Regions from separate parts of the Sphaerisporangium sp. NPDC051011 genome, predicted to be linked through region 2. Evidence: riboswitches for the same ligand, from Rfam matches in the RefSeq annotation. Region 2 holds a riboswitch; the other holds the start of a gene.
What was found. A riboswitch is a leader RNA that binds a small molecule or an ion and turns the genes downstream of it on or off. The one in region 2 is predicted to bind glycine.
Positions count from the first base shown of each region.

Region 1: it holds a riboswitch for glycine, as region 2 does, so the genes downstream of both, gcvT (glycine cleavage system aminomethyltransferase GcvT) here and gcvP (aminomethyl-transferring glycine dehydrogenase) in region 2, are expected to answer to the same signal.

Region 1 is NZ_JBFAGG010000005.1:81,538-88,811, reverse strand. It holds gene AB0H21_RS13275 (L-serine ammonia-lyase) at 1-545, opposite strand, end outside; gene gcvH (glycine cleavage system protein GcvH) at 688-1,077, opposite strand; gene gcvT (glycine cleavage system aminomethyltransferase GcvT) at 1,074-2,165, opposite strand; glycine riboswitch at 2,300-2,397, opposite strand; gene AB0H21_RS13260 (gamma-glutamyl-gamma-aminobutyrate hydrolase family protein) at 2,479-3,174, opposite strand; gene AB0H21_RS13255 (3-oxoacyl-ACP reductase) at 3,184-3,948, opposite strand; gene AB0H21_RS13250 (aldehyde dehydrogenase family protein) at 4,014-5,357, opposite strand; gene AB0H21_RS13245 (glutamine synthetase family protein) at 5,359-6,705, opposite strand; gene AB0H21_RS13240 (FCD domain-containing protein) at 6,855-7,274, shown strand, end outside.
Region 2 is NZ_JBFAGG010000019.1:103,982-111,255, reverse strand. It holds gene iolM (scyllo-inosose 3-dehydrogenase) at 1-495, opposite strand, end outside; gene AB0H21_RS34105 (hypothetical protein) at 529-1,383, opposite strand; gene AB0H21_RS34100 (Tm-1-like ATP-binding domain-containing protein) at 1,416-2,738, opposite strand; glycine riboswitch at 3,253-3,361, shown strand; gene gcvP (aminomethyl-transferring glycine dehydrogenase) at 3,400-6,252, shown strand; gene gcvH (glycine cleavage system protein GcvH) at 6,357-6,737, shown strand; gene glyA (serine hydroxymethyltransferase) at 6,739-7,274, shown strand, end outside.

The sequences.
Region 1 (7,274 bases), on a different contig from region 2:
AGCAGCTCGGCCGCGGTGAGGAACGGGTAGGGGAGCTCGGTGTCGTCCGGTTTGATGCGGTCGGCGCCGGTGGCGTTCTCGTCGACGACGAACCCGCCGCCCACCGAGTAGTAGATCTTCTCGCGCAGCGTCTCGCCCTCGGGGGAGAAGGCGGTGAAGCGCATGCCGTTCGGGTGGTGGGGCAGCGAGATCTTGCGTTCGAACACGCAGTGCTCGCCGACGACGAAGGGGATCTCCTGGGCGCCGAACAGCCGCAGGGTGCCGGAGGCGCGCATCCGGGCGAGGCGTTCGTCGACGGTGTCGACGTCCACGAGCTCGGGCTTCTCGCCGGACAGGCCGAGCAGGACCGCCTTGTCGCTGCCGTGGCCCTTGCCGGTCAGGCCGAGCGAGCCGTACAGGATGACCTTGACGCGCGCGGTCTTCTCCAGCAGACCGTCCCGCTGAAGGCCGCGGGCGAACTTGTGGGCGGCGGCCATCGGGCCGCCGGTGTGCGAGCTCGACGGGCCTATGCCGATCTTGAACAGGTCGAAGACGCTGATCGCCATTGATCTTCCGCCCTTCGGAACGTGTGCGGTGAAGTTCGGATGAGGTGAAGGAGGGGAAGGGCGCTCCGGCGAGCGGTGGCTCGCCGGAGCCGGGGCCGGAGCCCGCACGACCGGGGTACGGGTACGGCAGGGGAGAGGAGCGTCAGGACTCGGCCGTGGTGACGGTCGTGTACTCCTCGGCGGTGAGCAGCTCCTCCGGGGCGCCTTCGATGCGCACGCGGAACAGCCAGCCCTCGCCGTACGGGTCGGAGTTGACGAGGGACGGGTCGTCCACGACGGTCTGGTTGACCTCGACGATCTCGCCGCTGACCGGCGCGTAGATGTCGCTGACCGACTTGGTCGACTCGACCTCGCCGACGGCGTCGCCCGCCTCGATCGTCGCGCCCGCTTCGGGGAGCTGGACGTAGACGACGTCACCCAGCGACTCGGCGGCGTACGCCGTGATGCCCACGGTCACGGTGAGGCCGTCGTCCAGACCGGCGACCCACTCGTGCTCCTTGGTGTAGCTGAGCTCCTCGGGAATGCTGCTCACTTGCTCCTCCGGTAAAAAGGCAGGTCAACCACGTCGACCGGTTCATGGCTACCACGGATGTCGACCGCGAGCCCCTCGGACACGTTGGTGTCCACGTAGGCCATCGCGATCGGCTTGCCGAGGGACTGCGAGGGCGCGCCGCTGGTGACCTCTCCAACGACGGTGCCGTCCGTCAGCAGCACCACGGGATATCCGTGGCGCGGCACTCGGCGGCCCCGCGCGACGAGCCCGGTGAGGCGGCGGCGCGGCGGGATGTCCTTCAGCGGCGACAGGGCCGCGCGGCCGACGAAGTCGCCGGGCTTGTCGAACCTCACGACGCGGCCGAGGCCCGCGTCGAAGGGGGTGAGCCCGGCGTTCAGCTCGTTGCCGTACAGCGGCATGCCGGCTTCGAGCCGGAGCGTGTCCCGGGCGGACAGGCCGGCGGGGCGCAGCCCGTACGCGTCGCCCGCCTTGGTGAGTTCCTGCCAGAGGGGGACGGCGTCGGCGGCGGCGACGAAGAGCTCGAAGCCGTCCTCGCCGGTGTAGCCGGTGCGGGCGATCAGGGCCTCGGCGCCGGCGACCGTGCCGGGCAGGCCCGCGTAGTACTTCAGCGAGGGGAGGTCGGCGTCGGTGAGCGTGGCGAGGATCTCCTGGGCGCGGGGGCCCTGGACGGCGATCAGCGCGTACTGGTCGGAGCGGTCGTCGACCTCGGTGTCGAAGTCCGTGGAGCGCTCGGTCAGCTCGGCGGCGACGCGCGCGTAGTTGGAGGCGTTGGCGACGACCATGAACTCCTCGCCCGCCAGGCGGTAGACGATCAGGTCGTCCAGGACGCCGCCGTCGGGGGCACAGATCATGGTGTACCGGGCGCGGCCGGGTTCCAGCGCGGACAGATTGCCGACCAGCGCGTGGTCCAGCGCCTCGCCCGCCTGCGGGCCCGTGACGAAGATCTCGCCCATGTGGGAGAGGTCGAAGAGGCCGGCGGCCGTGCGCACCGCGTTGTGTTCGGCGGATTCGCTGCCGTAGCGCAACGGCATCAGCCAGCCGGCGAAGTCGGTGAGCGTCGCGCCGAGGGTCGCGTGCACCTCGCGGAGCGGTGTGGGTCTGGACATGATGCGCACCTCAGACAGGGTTGGATGAGAGCATCCTCCCCCTCTGTCATCGGTGCCTGAGAGTTTCGCCCGGGTTTTGCCGGACTTTCACCTTCGGCGAGGCCCCCGGAGGAGGCCTGCTTTCCAGAGATCACCTTGCCCGCGCGGTCCTTTGCCTTGTGAGGTTCGCGGGGAGGACTTGCTCCTTCAGGGGTCCTGACCGGATGTCAGGACTCTCTCCCGCACGGGATCATCGGTGTTCTCGCCCACCCTACCAATGCCTGCCCTCCTGTCCATGCCCAGCGGCGGCCACTCCCTCCCCGGTCAGGGTGGGCTAGGTGGCGGCGGCGGTGATGAGGGCGTGGAAGAGGGTGTTGTCATCGCCGGTCTCCGGGTGCCATTGGACGGCGAGCGTGAACGGGTGGCCGGGGAGTTCGACGGCCTCGACGGTGCCGTCCTCGGCGGTGGCGGTGACGATCAGGCCCTCGCCGAGGCGGGCTGCCGCCTGGTGGTGGTAGTGGGCGGTGTCGACGGGGCCGGTGCCGAGGATCTCGGCGAGCCTGGTGCCCGGCTCCGGGCGTACGGGCATCTGGCCGTAGCGGCCGGGGACGGGGGCGTGGGCGCTGTGGCCGGTCACGTGGGGCAGGTGCTGGTGGAGGGCGCCGCCGAGGTGGACGTTCAGGACCTGGAGGCCCCGGCAGATGCCCAGGAACGGCAGTTCGGCCTTCAGAGCGGCACCGACCAGCCCAAACTCAGCCTCATCCCGAAATTTCCGGACGTAGCCGGTGTGTTCCGCCGGTTCCTCCCCGTACCGCCCCGGATCGACGTCCCCGCCGCCCGCCACGATCAGCCCGTCGAGCAGCTCGACCAGCGGCGCCGGGTCGCCCGCCGGGGGCAGCAGCACCGGCTGGCCCCCGGCCCGGACGACCTGGTCGACGTAGTCGTACGGCAGCAGCGCCGCCCGCGTCTCCCACACGGTGAACGCGGCCGGCTCGACGTAACAGGTGATCCCGATGACGGGCCGTGACATCGCGAAGCCCTACAGCGGGGTGACGTAGGCGCCGGAGATGCCGCCGTCCACCAGGAACTCGGCGCCGGTGATGAAGCTCGCGTCGTCCGAGGCCAGGAACGCCACGGCGGCGGCGATCTCGGACGCCTCGGCGAACCGCCCGAGCGGGATGTGCACGAGGCGCCGCTGGGCACGCTCGGGGTCCTTGGCGAACAGCTCCTGGAGCAGCGGGGTGTTGACCGGCCCCGGGCACAGCGCGTTGACCCGGATGCCCTCGCGGGCGAACTGGACGCCCAGCTCGCGCGACATGGCGAGCACGCCGCCCTTGGACGCGGTGTAGGAGATCTGGGACGTCGCCGAGCCCATGACCGCCACGAACGACGCGGTGTTGATGATCGAGCCCTTGCCCTGCCGCCGCATGTACGGGATCGCGTGCTTGCAGCACAGGTACACGCTGGTCAGGTTGACGTCCTGGACGCGGCGCCACGCGTCGATGCCGGTCGTCAGGATCGAGTCGTCGTCGGGCGGGGAGATGCCCGCGTTGTTGAACGCGATGTCCACGCTGCCGTAGGTCTCGAAGGCCGTCTCGAACATGCGGCTGACGTCATCCTCGCTGGTGACGTCGCACCGGACGAACAGGCCGCCCACCTCGTCGGCCGCCTTGGCGCCGGCCACCTCGTCGACGTCGGCGCAGACGACCTTCGCGCCCTCCTCGGCGAAGCGGCGGGCGGTGGCGAGGCCGATGCCGCCGGCCGCTCCCGTGATCACGGCGACGCGGTCACGCAGACGTTGCATGGTGAATATCTCCTCGGTGCCTGGAAAATCGGTGGTGCTCGCCCGCGATCGGTGGATCAGTGGGCTCAGTGGGCTATGAAGACGTTCTTGGTCTCGGTGAACGCGGCCAGCGCGTCGGGGCCGAGCTCGCGGCCGAGGCCCGACTGCTTGAAGCCGCCGAACGGCGTCCAGTACCGCACGGAGGAGTGGGAGTTCACCGACAGGTTGCCCGCCTCGATCGCGCGGGCCACGCGCAGCGCCCGCCCGACGTCCCGCGTCCAGATCGACCCGGACAGGCCGTACACGGTGTCGTTGGCGATGCGCACGGCGTCGGCCTCGTCGTCGAACGGGACGACGCTGACGACCGGCCCGAAGATCTCCTCGGTGAACGCGCGCTCGTCCAGCGACTCGTGGGTGAGCACGGTCGGCGGGAACCAGAAACCCTTGCCCGCAGGGCGGGTCCCCTGGAAGCGCGGTGTGCCGGTGACGAACGACGCCACGCGCGCGCGGTGCTCGGCGCTGATCAGCGGCCCGAGGTCGGTGCCGGGGTCGAGCGGGTCGCCGACGGTGAGGGACGTGACGGCCGCGCCGAGCCGGTCGAGGAACTCGTCCAGGACCGGGCGCTGCACGAGGATGCGCGAGCGGGCGCAGCAGTCCTGGCCGCTGTTGTCGAAGACGGCTCCGGGCGCGGTGGCGGCGGCCCGTTCGATGTCGGCGTCGGCGAAGACGACGTTGGCGTTCTTGCCGCCTAGCTCCAGGGTGAGCCGCTTGACGGTCCGCGCGGCGCTCGCGGCGATGATCCTGCCGACCTCGGTCGATCCGGTGAACACGATCTTGTTCACGCCGGGATGCTCGGCCAGGCGGGCCCCCGCGACCTCCCCTGCTCCAGGCAGAACCTGGAGCACCCCCTCGGGGAGGCCGGCTTCGAGGGCCAGATCGGCGAGCCTCAAAGCCGTCAGCGGAGTCCACTCGGCGGGCTTCACGATGACCGTGTTGCCGGCCGCGAGCGCGGGGGCGACCCCCCACGTCATGATCACCATCGGGAAGTTCCAGGGCACGATGACCCCGACGACGCCGAGCGGCTCGGCGAACGTGATGTCCACCCCGCCGGGCACCGGGATCTGCTTGCCGTGGTTGCGCTCGGGCGCGCCCGCGTAGAAGTGCAGCACGTCGCGGACGTTGCCCGCCTCCCAGCGGGCGTTGCCGATCGGGTGCCCGGAGTTGGCCAGCTCCAGGCGGGCCAGCTCCTCGCCGTGGGCGTCCACGAGGTCGGCGAAGCGCCGCAGCAGCCGGGCGCGGTCCCCGGGCGCGACGTCGCGCCAGGCCGGGAACGCCGCGCGCGCCCGCTCCACCGCGCGGTCGATCTCGGCGGCGTCCGCGAGCTCGACGTCGGCGAGGACTTCCTCGGTGGCAGGGTTGACGATCTTCATTTCACATCCGCTCGAATCCCCGGAACAGTTCCCAGTCGGTGACGGCCGCGTCGAAGGCGGCCAGTTCGACGCGGGCGTTGTTCGCGTAGTGCTCGACGACCTCCTCGCCGAGCGCGGCCTTGGCGATCTTCGAAGACTCCCACAGGGCGAGGGCGTCGCGAAGCGTCGTGGGCACGGTGTCGGCGCCCGCCGTGTAGGCGTTCCCGCCGTACGCCTCTTCCAGCGGCAGCCCGTTGTCGATGCCGTGCAACCCGGCCGCGACCAGCGCCGATACCGCCAGGTAGGGGTTGACGTCGCCGCCCGGCACGCGGTTCTCCACGCGCAGCGAGGGGCCGTGCCCGACCAGGCGCAGGGCGCAGGTGCGGTTGTCCACGCCCCACTTGACCGCCGTCGGGGCGAAGCTGCCGGGAACGTACCGCTTGTATGAGTTGATGTTGGGCGCGTAGAGCAGCGTGAACTCGCGCAGCGCGGCGAGCTGGCCCGCGATGAAGTGCTCGCCGATCGTGGACAGGCCGTGCGCGCCGCCGCCCGCCATGACCGGCGCGCCCTCGGCGGTCCGCAGCGAGATGTGGATGTGGCAGGAGTTGCCCTCGCGGTGGTTCGGCTTGGCCATGAAGGTGAGCGACATGCCGTCCTGGGCCGCGATCTCCTTGGCGCCGTTCTTGTAGATCGAGTGGTTGTCGCAGGTGGCGAGGGCCTCGTCGAACCGGAAGGCGATCTCGTGCTGGCCGAAGTTGCACTCGCCCTTGGCGGACTCGACGTACATGCCCGCGCCCTCCATGCCGAGCCGGATGCGGCGCAGCAGCGGCTCGACCCGGGCGCCGCCGAGCAGCGAGTAGTCCACGTTGTACTGGTTGGCCGGGGTGAGGTCGCGGTACGCCTTCGACCAGGCGCTCTCGTAGGTGTCGGTGTAGACGACGAACTCCAGCTCGGTGCCGACGTACGCCTTCCAGCCGCGCTCGGCCAGCCGCGCGAGCTGGGCGCGCAGGATCTGGCGCGGCGAGGCGACGACGTCGGTGCCGTCCTCCCAGAGGACGTCCGCCATCAGCAGGACCGTGCCCTCCTGCCAGGGCACCCGGCGCAGGGTGGACAGGTCCGGCTTCATCACGAAGTCGCCGTAGCCGCGTTCCCATGACGACATGCCGTAGCCGCCCACGGTGTTCATGTCGACGTCCACGGCGAGCAGGTAGTTACAGCCCTCGGCGGCGTGCTCCAGCACCTCCTCCAGGAAGTACCGCGCGGACAGCCGCTTGCCCTGGAGGCGTCCCTGCATGTCGACGATGGCCAGGAGCACCGTGTCCACCCGGCCGGCGGAGACGTCCTCGCGCAGTTGGTCGACGGTGAGCACCGCGCCCTCCAAAAGTCTGGAAACAGACCATTGGAGGCATGCAAGCACCAGCGGCGGCCCCGCGTCAACGGTTTCGGCGACCCGAGGCTTCAATTGGACTAATCTCGACCCATTGAAGGGGGAACAGCATCGGGAACAGGGAGGTCGTGATGGGGGAGCCGCAGCTCGTCGCGCTCCTTCGTCCCGTCCGGGCGGGCAACGCGTTCGAGGAGACCGTCGAGCGACTGCTCCAGGCGATCAAGCTCGGCGTGGTCCCCTCCGGCGACAAGCTTCCCCCCGAGCGGGAGCTGGCCGTCCAGCTCGGCATCAGCCGCGTCACGCTGCGCGAGGCGATTCGCTCCCTCCAGGAGGCCGGGTACCTGGACGTGCGGCGCGGCCGCTACGGCGGGGCGTTCGTCGTCTACGAGCCCCCGCTCGCCGGCGGCCACGGCGACCTGCGCCGCGCCGTCAACGCGATGGGCCCGTACGAGCTGGAGGACGCGCTGATCTTCCGCATGGCCGTCGAGTGCGGCGCCGCGCAGGTCCTGGCGACCTCAATCCTCACCGACGAGCAGCGGGCCACGTTGAGA
Region 2 (7,274 bases):
CCAGCAGTACCGGGAGTCGACCTTGACGTACTGGGCGAAGCCTCCGTCGAGGGTGAAACCGAGGTCTTCGATGTAGCCGCACTGGTTCCAGTAGCCGCCGCGACATTCGCGACAGCGCCCACACCACTGGATCTCCTCGACGGCGACGAGTTCGCCCTCACGCAGGCCGGTCACCTCGCGTCCGACGGCCACCACCTTGCCGGCGAACTCGTGACCGGTGATCACCGGCGCCTTGAGGTGGTACGGGAGCAGCAGGTAGCCCTCGTCGTCGGTCTCGAACATGTGGACGTCCGAGCCGCACAGGCCGCAGGCACCCACCTGGACCACTACCTCGGTCGGCCCGGGCGCGCCCGGGTCGGAGACCTCCCGGAAGTCCACGGCCGGGTTGCGGTACGCCTCGTTGGCGTTCGCCGCCCACTGCCGCTTCGCATCGGCCTCAGAGATCCGCGCACCTGGGCGCGGCGCCCACTCGGCCTCGAGTACCACTGCCTTCATCTCGACTCCTGACTGGTCGTCACGGTCTCTGGCTCAGACGGCGACAAGGATCTCGTCGGCGCTCAGCTCGGGGTTGCCCTCGACGGCCTCCTCCGGGGTCTGGGCCCCGGTGACCACTGCGCGCAGGGCCGCGGTGATCGCGGTCGGGTTCTTGTGCTGGAAGATGTTGCGTCCGACCGACGTGCCGACCGCGCCCACCGAACGGGCGGCCGCGACCTTGCGCAGCAGTTCGAGGTCGGACTCCCGGGAGCCGCCGGCCACGATCACCGGGGTGCCCGGGACGCAGTCGACGATCGGCGCGAACTGCTCGGGCGAGCCCAGCCAGTTGGTCTTGACCACGTCGGCGCCCAGCTCCACACACAGCCGGGCCGTATGCTTGAGGTAAGCGAGGCCCCACTCGCTCTGGTAGTCCTTGCCGTCCGTATAGTAGGCGTTCGGGAACTCCGCCTCGGCGACGAACGGAAGGTCGTACTCGCGACAGGCCTCGCCGATCCGCCCGGCGAGCTCGATCATGTCCGGCTTGTTCTCGGGAGCGAACGGCAGCAGCGCGACGACACCGTCGACGCCGAGCTTGGCACAGTGCTCGACGGAGGCGATCAGTCGCTCCTGGTGTGGCTTCTCGCCGCGGGTCGCCGTGGAGGTGATCTTCGCGACGATGCCGACCTCGGGCGACTCGGCGATCACCGGCGACATCGTCTGCAGCAGCCCCGCCGACAGGAAGGCGCACGTCGCGCCGCCGTCGCGAACCTTGCGGTACATGCCGATCGGGTCCTCGATGCCCGGCATGACCTCGGGGGTGCTCGTGCCGTGCGAGAAGGCGAACATGACGGTGGAGTTGGTGACGGGGTCGATGATCCGCCGGAGCCGCAGGTCCTTGCCGATGCCCATGAATTCCTCTTCCTGGTTCAGTACAGCCGTGGTCAGGTGGTGACGGCGTCGCACGGACGGGCCGCGCCGTCGGCCGCCCCGGAGCCGACGAGCAGGTCGTCGACGATCCGGTCGATGAAGCGGGGGTCGTTGATGTGCCATGGCAAGGTGATCAGCTCGACCTGGGGCTGGAGCCCCTCACGCAGATCGTCGAGGAACGCCGTGTCGGCCTCGGGATCCCAAAAGGGGCCGCCCGGTGCATCCGGGATCGACAGGCCCCCGGTCGGGACGTAGACCGTGACGGGACCCGTGGCGAGGTTGGCCTTGCGGGCGAACTCCTTGCCGAGGGTCGCTGCCTCGTCGCGGGTCAGCCGGACGAGCGTCAGCTCGGGGTTGTGGCCGAAGTACACCCGGCCGGGGAACTCCTGCTCGGCGTCCTCCAACCGCCCGCAGGTGATGAAGTCGAGGCAGCCGGGCACGAGGACCTGTCGAACCCCCCGGCGTCCGGCGGTCTCCATGCGCTCCGGCCCCGGATCCATCAGACCGCCGACGAGGTGGCCGGCCAGCTCCGTCGTGGTGAAGTCCAGGACGATGTCGACCTTGCCGGAGGCGACCGCGTCCTCTAGCGCCCGTCCGCCCACTCCGTTCGCGTGGAAGGCGACGAACGAGTAGCCGGCCGCCTCGAGACGCTCCCGGCCACGCATGAGCGCGGGAGTGGTGTTGCCGTTCATCGACGCCGCGATGGTCGGCGAGGTCCGTTCGGCCGATGGCGGTTCCGCGCCGACGTGACGGGCGGCGCCCACGATGTATCCCGCCGCCGACCGGTAGACCCCGCTGGTCACCGAGTTGACCCCGATGATGTCGGCGACCGAGTGGAGAACCGCGACGTCCTTGATGCCAACGTAGGCCTCGAAGGTCCTGCCGCCGGAGGCCAGCGGCGAGATGATCAGTTTCGGGAAGCCGAGCGGGAGCCGTTGGAAGGCAGGACCGGCGATGTGCGTGCCCGCCCCGCCCATGCAGACGGCCCCGTCGACCGAACGCTCGGCGACCATCCGCTCCAGCAAGGCCGTGACGCCGGCGCGGAGCGCGGACACCGCCTCACCACGGGGAAGAGCGCTGATCGCGGCGCTCGTGCTGCCTGCTGCGGCGGCGACCTGTTCCTGGTCGATGAAGGTGCGCCGGGCGATCACGTCCACCGAGGGGCGTTCGGTCAACCGAGCAGACGTGTCCATCAGAACAGCGGTCGCGCCCTGGGCCTCGATCTCGTCGGCGAGCACTCCGAGCTCTTCGGCCTTCGTGTCGAAGGTTCCGATGACGACCACCACTGTGGGGGAACCGGCGCGGCGAACGTCGGGGCGCCGGGAGGGGCTGTTCATGGTCGTGGACAGTAAGCCATCAACACCGAACAACGCAACGGTCTGAGGCGATATTTGTTTGGTTCTCCGAACGGTAGAGGCCATATGAGCGGTTCGCTGAATGCTTTCGGCGATGGCCGACCTCCTCGCCGAACCGGTCCCGGCGAAGCCACCACCGAGTGGGGCGTCGAGGCGGCGCGACGGACCCGCCCGCCAGCGCAGGTCACGAGCTTCCGCCCCGCCACACTGTGGATCACCCGTGGCCAATCCTGATAATCGATCGGCAAACCGAACGGGCTACTCGATACCTCGACGACTGGCATTCCGGGCCGAACACCCGTTCACACACGAGTTACGTTCGGAGAGCCGAACGTTCGGGTCTAGACGGGACGGCGCGGCGCCCGTAGAGTCGCCGTCACAAGTTCACATCGGGCCGCACGAGCCCGAGCGGAAGAGACTCGCCCACGACGACGTCGGGCGGGCGCCGGAGGAGCAAGAACCCCGCCAATCTCTCAGGCACCTACACCGCTCAAGGCCAGGCCACTCTGGAAAGCAGGCGCCCGACGCGCCTCGCCCACGGTGAAAGCCGGACCGTGCCCTCGGCACGTCGGTGAATCTCTCAGGCCAACGACAGAGGGGGCTCCCGCACCGGCACCCGCCGGGCGCGATTTTGGGAGCCCTCATGACGTCCTTCGCACGCCGTCACATCGGCCCGTCCGAGTCGGACCAGCGCAAGATGCTCGCCGAGTGCGGCTTCGGCGACGTCGACGAGCTCGTCGACGCCGCAGTCCCTCCGGCGATCCGCACCTCTCAGCCGTTGGCCCTGCCCGCCGCGGTGTCCGAGACCGAGGCCACCCGTGAGCTCCGCGAGATCGCCGCAGCCAACGCCGTGCTCCCCTCGATGATCGGGCTCGGCTACCACGACACCGTGACCCCCGCGGTGATCCGGCGCAACGTGCTGGAGAACCCCGCCTGGTACACCGCGTACACCCCGTATCAGCCAGAGATCTCCCAGGGCCGGCTCGAGGCGCTGCTGAACTTCCAGACCGCCGTGGCGGACCTGACCGACCTGGACACCGCGAACGCGTCGATGCTCGACGAGTCGACCGCGGTCGCCGAGGCCGTGCTGCTGATGCGGCGGACGTCGAAGTCCCGGTCGAACCGGCTGCTGCTCGACGCGGAGTGCCTGCCCCAGACGATCGCGCTCGTGCGGATGCGAGCCGAGGCCGTCGGCATCGACATGGACGTGCGCGACCTGGCCGGCGACCTGCCCGACGACGTGTTCGGGGTCGTCGTGCAGTACCCCGGCGCGTCCGGAGTGCTGCGCGAGGACTCGTTCTACCGCCGGCTCGGCGAGTACGCGCACGCCCAGGACGCCAAGTACACGATCGCCGCGGATCTCCTCGCCCTCGCACTCGTCCGCTCCCCCGGCGACCTGGGTGCCGACATCGCCTGCGGCACCACCCAGCGCTTCGGCGTCCCCCTCGGCTACGGCGGCCCGCACGCGGGCTACCTCGCCGTCCGCAACGGCCTCGAGCGTTCCCTCCCAGGCCGGCTGGTCGGCGTCTCCGTCGACGCCGCCGGGCATCCGGCCTACCGCCTCGCCCTGCAGACCCGCGAACAGCACATCCGCCGCGACCGGGCCACCTCCAATATCTGCACCGCTCAGGTGCTGCCGGCCGTGCTCGCCGCGTCGTACGCGGTCTACCACGGGCCCGAGGGACTGCGAGCGATCGCCGAGCAGGTGCACGGCCACGCCACCGCGTTGGCCACGGCGCTGCGCCGGGCGGGCACCGAGGTCGTGCACGACGGCTTCTTCGACACCGTCCTGGTCCGTGTCCCCGGCCGGGCCGACCAGGTCCTCGCAGCCGCTCGCCGGGCCGGGGTCAACCTCGGTCGCGTGGATGCCGACCACGTCCGCGTCGCCTGCGACGAGACGACCACGACGCCACTGGTCGCCACCGTGATCACCGTCGTCGGCGAGGGTGCACCCGAGCAGGCCGGCGGCACCACGACCGCGGCGACCGACACGATCGGACTCCCGCCTTCACTCCTGCGCGAGACGGACTACCTGACCCACGAGGTCTTCCACGCGCACCGGTCCGAAACGGCGATGCTGCGCTACCTGCGCCGGCTCTCCGACCAGGACTTCGCCCTCGACCGCGGCATGATCCCGCTGGGCTCGTGCACGATGAAGCTCAACGCCGCCGCCGAGATGGAGCCGATCAGCTGGACGGAGTTCGCCCGGCTGCACCCCTTCGCCCCCGCCTCGGACGCGGCCGGATACCGGCGACTGACCGGCGAGCTCCGCGCCTGGCTGGCCGAGATCACCGGCTACGACTCGGTGTCGCTGCAGCCCAACGCCGGCAGCCAGGGCGAGCTGGCCGGGCTGCTGGCCATCCGCGCCTACCACCGCTCGCGCGGGGAGACCGGGCGTGACGTGTGCCTGATCCCCTCGTCGGCGCACGGCACGAACGCGGCATCGGCGGTCCTGGCCGGGATGCGGGTCATCGTCGTCGACTGCCAGGACAACGGCGACGTCGACCTCGACGACCTCGCCGCCAAGGTCACCGAGCATGCCGACCGGCTCGCCGCGATCATGGTCACCTACCCCTCCACCCACGGCGTCTACGAAGAGGGCATCGGTCGAATCGCCGAACTCGTCCACGACGCCGGCGGCCAGGTCTACGTCGACGGGGCCAACCTCAACGCGCTGGTCGGGCTGGCCCATCCGGGACGCTTCGGCGGCGACGTCTCCCACTTGAACCTGCACAAGACCTTCTGTATCCCGCACGGCGGCGGTGGCCCGGGAGTCGGCCCGGTCGCCGCACGTGCCCACCTCGCTCCCTTCCTCCCGAACCACCCCCTGGCCGGCGACGCCGGCCCCGACTCCGGCATCGGACCGGTCTCGGCGGCGCCGTTCGGCTCGGCCTCGATCCTGCCGATCTCCTGGGCCTACGTCCGAATGATGGGCGCCGAGGGCCTGACCGCGGCCACCAAGGTCGCGGTGCTCTCGGCCAACTACCTCGCCCGGCGGTTGGGCGGCCACTTCCCGGTGCTCTACACCGGCCGCTCCGGTCTGGTGGCCCACGAGTGCATTCTCGACCTGCGTGAGCTGACCAGGGCGACCGGCGTGACCGTCGAGGACGTGGCCAAGCGCCTGATCGACTACGGATTCCACGCCCCGACGATTTCGTTCCCCGTCGCCGGCACCCTCATGATCGAGCCGACCGAGAGCGAGCACCTCGGCGAGCTCGACCGGTTCTGCGCGGCGCTGATCGCCATCCGGCGCGAGATCGACCTGGTCGCCTCCGGAGAGTGGGCGCTCGAGGACAGCCCCCTGCGGAACGCACCGCACACCGCCGAACTGCTCGCCGGCGAGTGGACGCTGCCCTACGACCGCGAGACCGCGGTCTTCCCCGACGGGGTCTCGCCCCGGCACAAGTACTGGCCTCCCGTGCGGCGCATCGACGGTGCCCGCGGGGACCGCGACCTGGTCTGCTCCTGCCCCCCGGTCGAAGCCTTCCAGGGCTGAGCACGGCCTTCACCGACCCTGACCGTCGACGTGCGCGGCCGACCGGAACCGGTCGACGTCGTCGCCCTGCCCTTCTCCACGCGTTCCTCCTGAAAGGACACGACATGCCAAATCCCGACGACCTGCGCTACACCGAGCAGCACGAGTGGGTCCGCGCCGACGTCGACACGCTCACCATCGGCATCACCGACTTCGCCGCCGAGGCGCTCGGTGACATCGTCTACATCCAGCTCCCCATGGTCGGCGACACCGTCAAGACCGGCGATGCCTGCGGCGAGATCGAGTCGACCAAGTCGGTCAGCGACCTGTTCGCACCGGTCACCGGCACCGTGACCGAGGTCAACACCGCCCTCGGCGACTCCCCAGAGACCGTGGGCACCGATCCCTACGGCGACGGCTGGCTCTTCCGGGTCACCCCGGACGACAGCGGACTCGACGGCCTTCTCGATGCAGCCGCCTACCGCCGGCTCACCCAGGGAGGCTGACGTGATCCCACAGCTGCTCGCCCCGCTCAAGCAGATCGATCCCGAGGTCGCGAAGGCCGTCGAGGCCGAGCTCGACCGACAGCGCGACACACTCGAGATGATCGCGTCGGAGAACTTCGCGCCCACGGCGGTACTCGAGGCCCAAGGCTCTGTCCTGACCAACAAGTACGCCGAGGGCTACCCCGGCCGGCGCTACTACGGCGGCTGCGAGCATGTCGACGTCATCGAGCGGCTCGCCATCGACCGGGCCAAGAAGCTGTTCGGCGCGGAGTACGTCAACGTCCAGCCGCACTCCGGTGCCCAGGCCAACGCGGCCGCGATGGCTGCCCTGCTCACGCCGGGCGACCGGATTCTCGGGCTCGACCTCGCGCACGGCGGGCACCTCACTCACGGCATGAAGATCAATTTCTCGGGCCGGCTGTACGCGGTGTCGTCGTACCACGTCGACCGTGAGAGCGGACTGATCGACATGGCCGAGGTCGAGAAGGTGGCGCTGGCCGACCGGCCAAACCTGATCATCGCGGGTTGGTCGGCCTA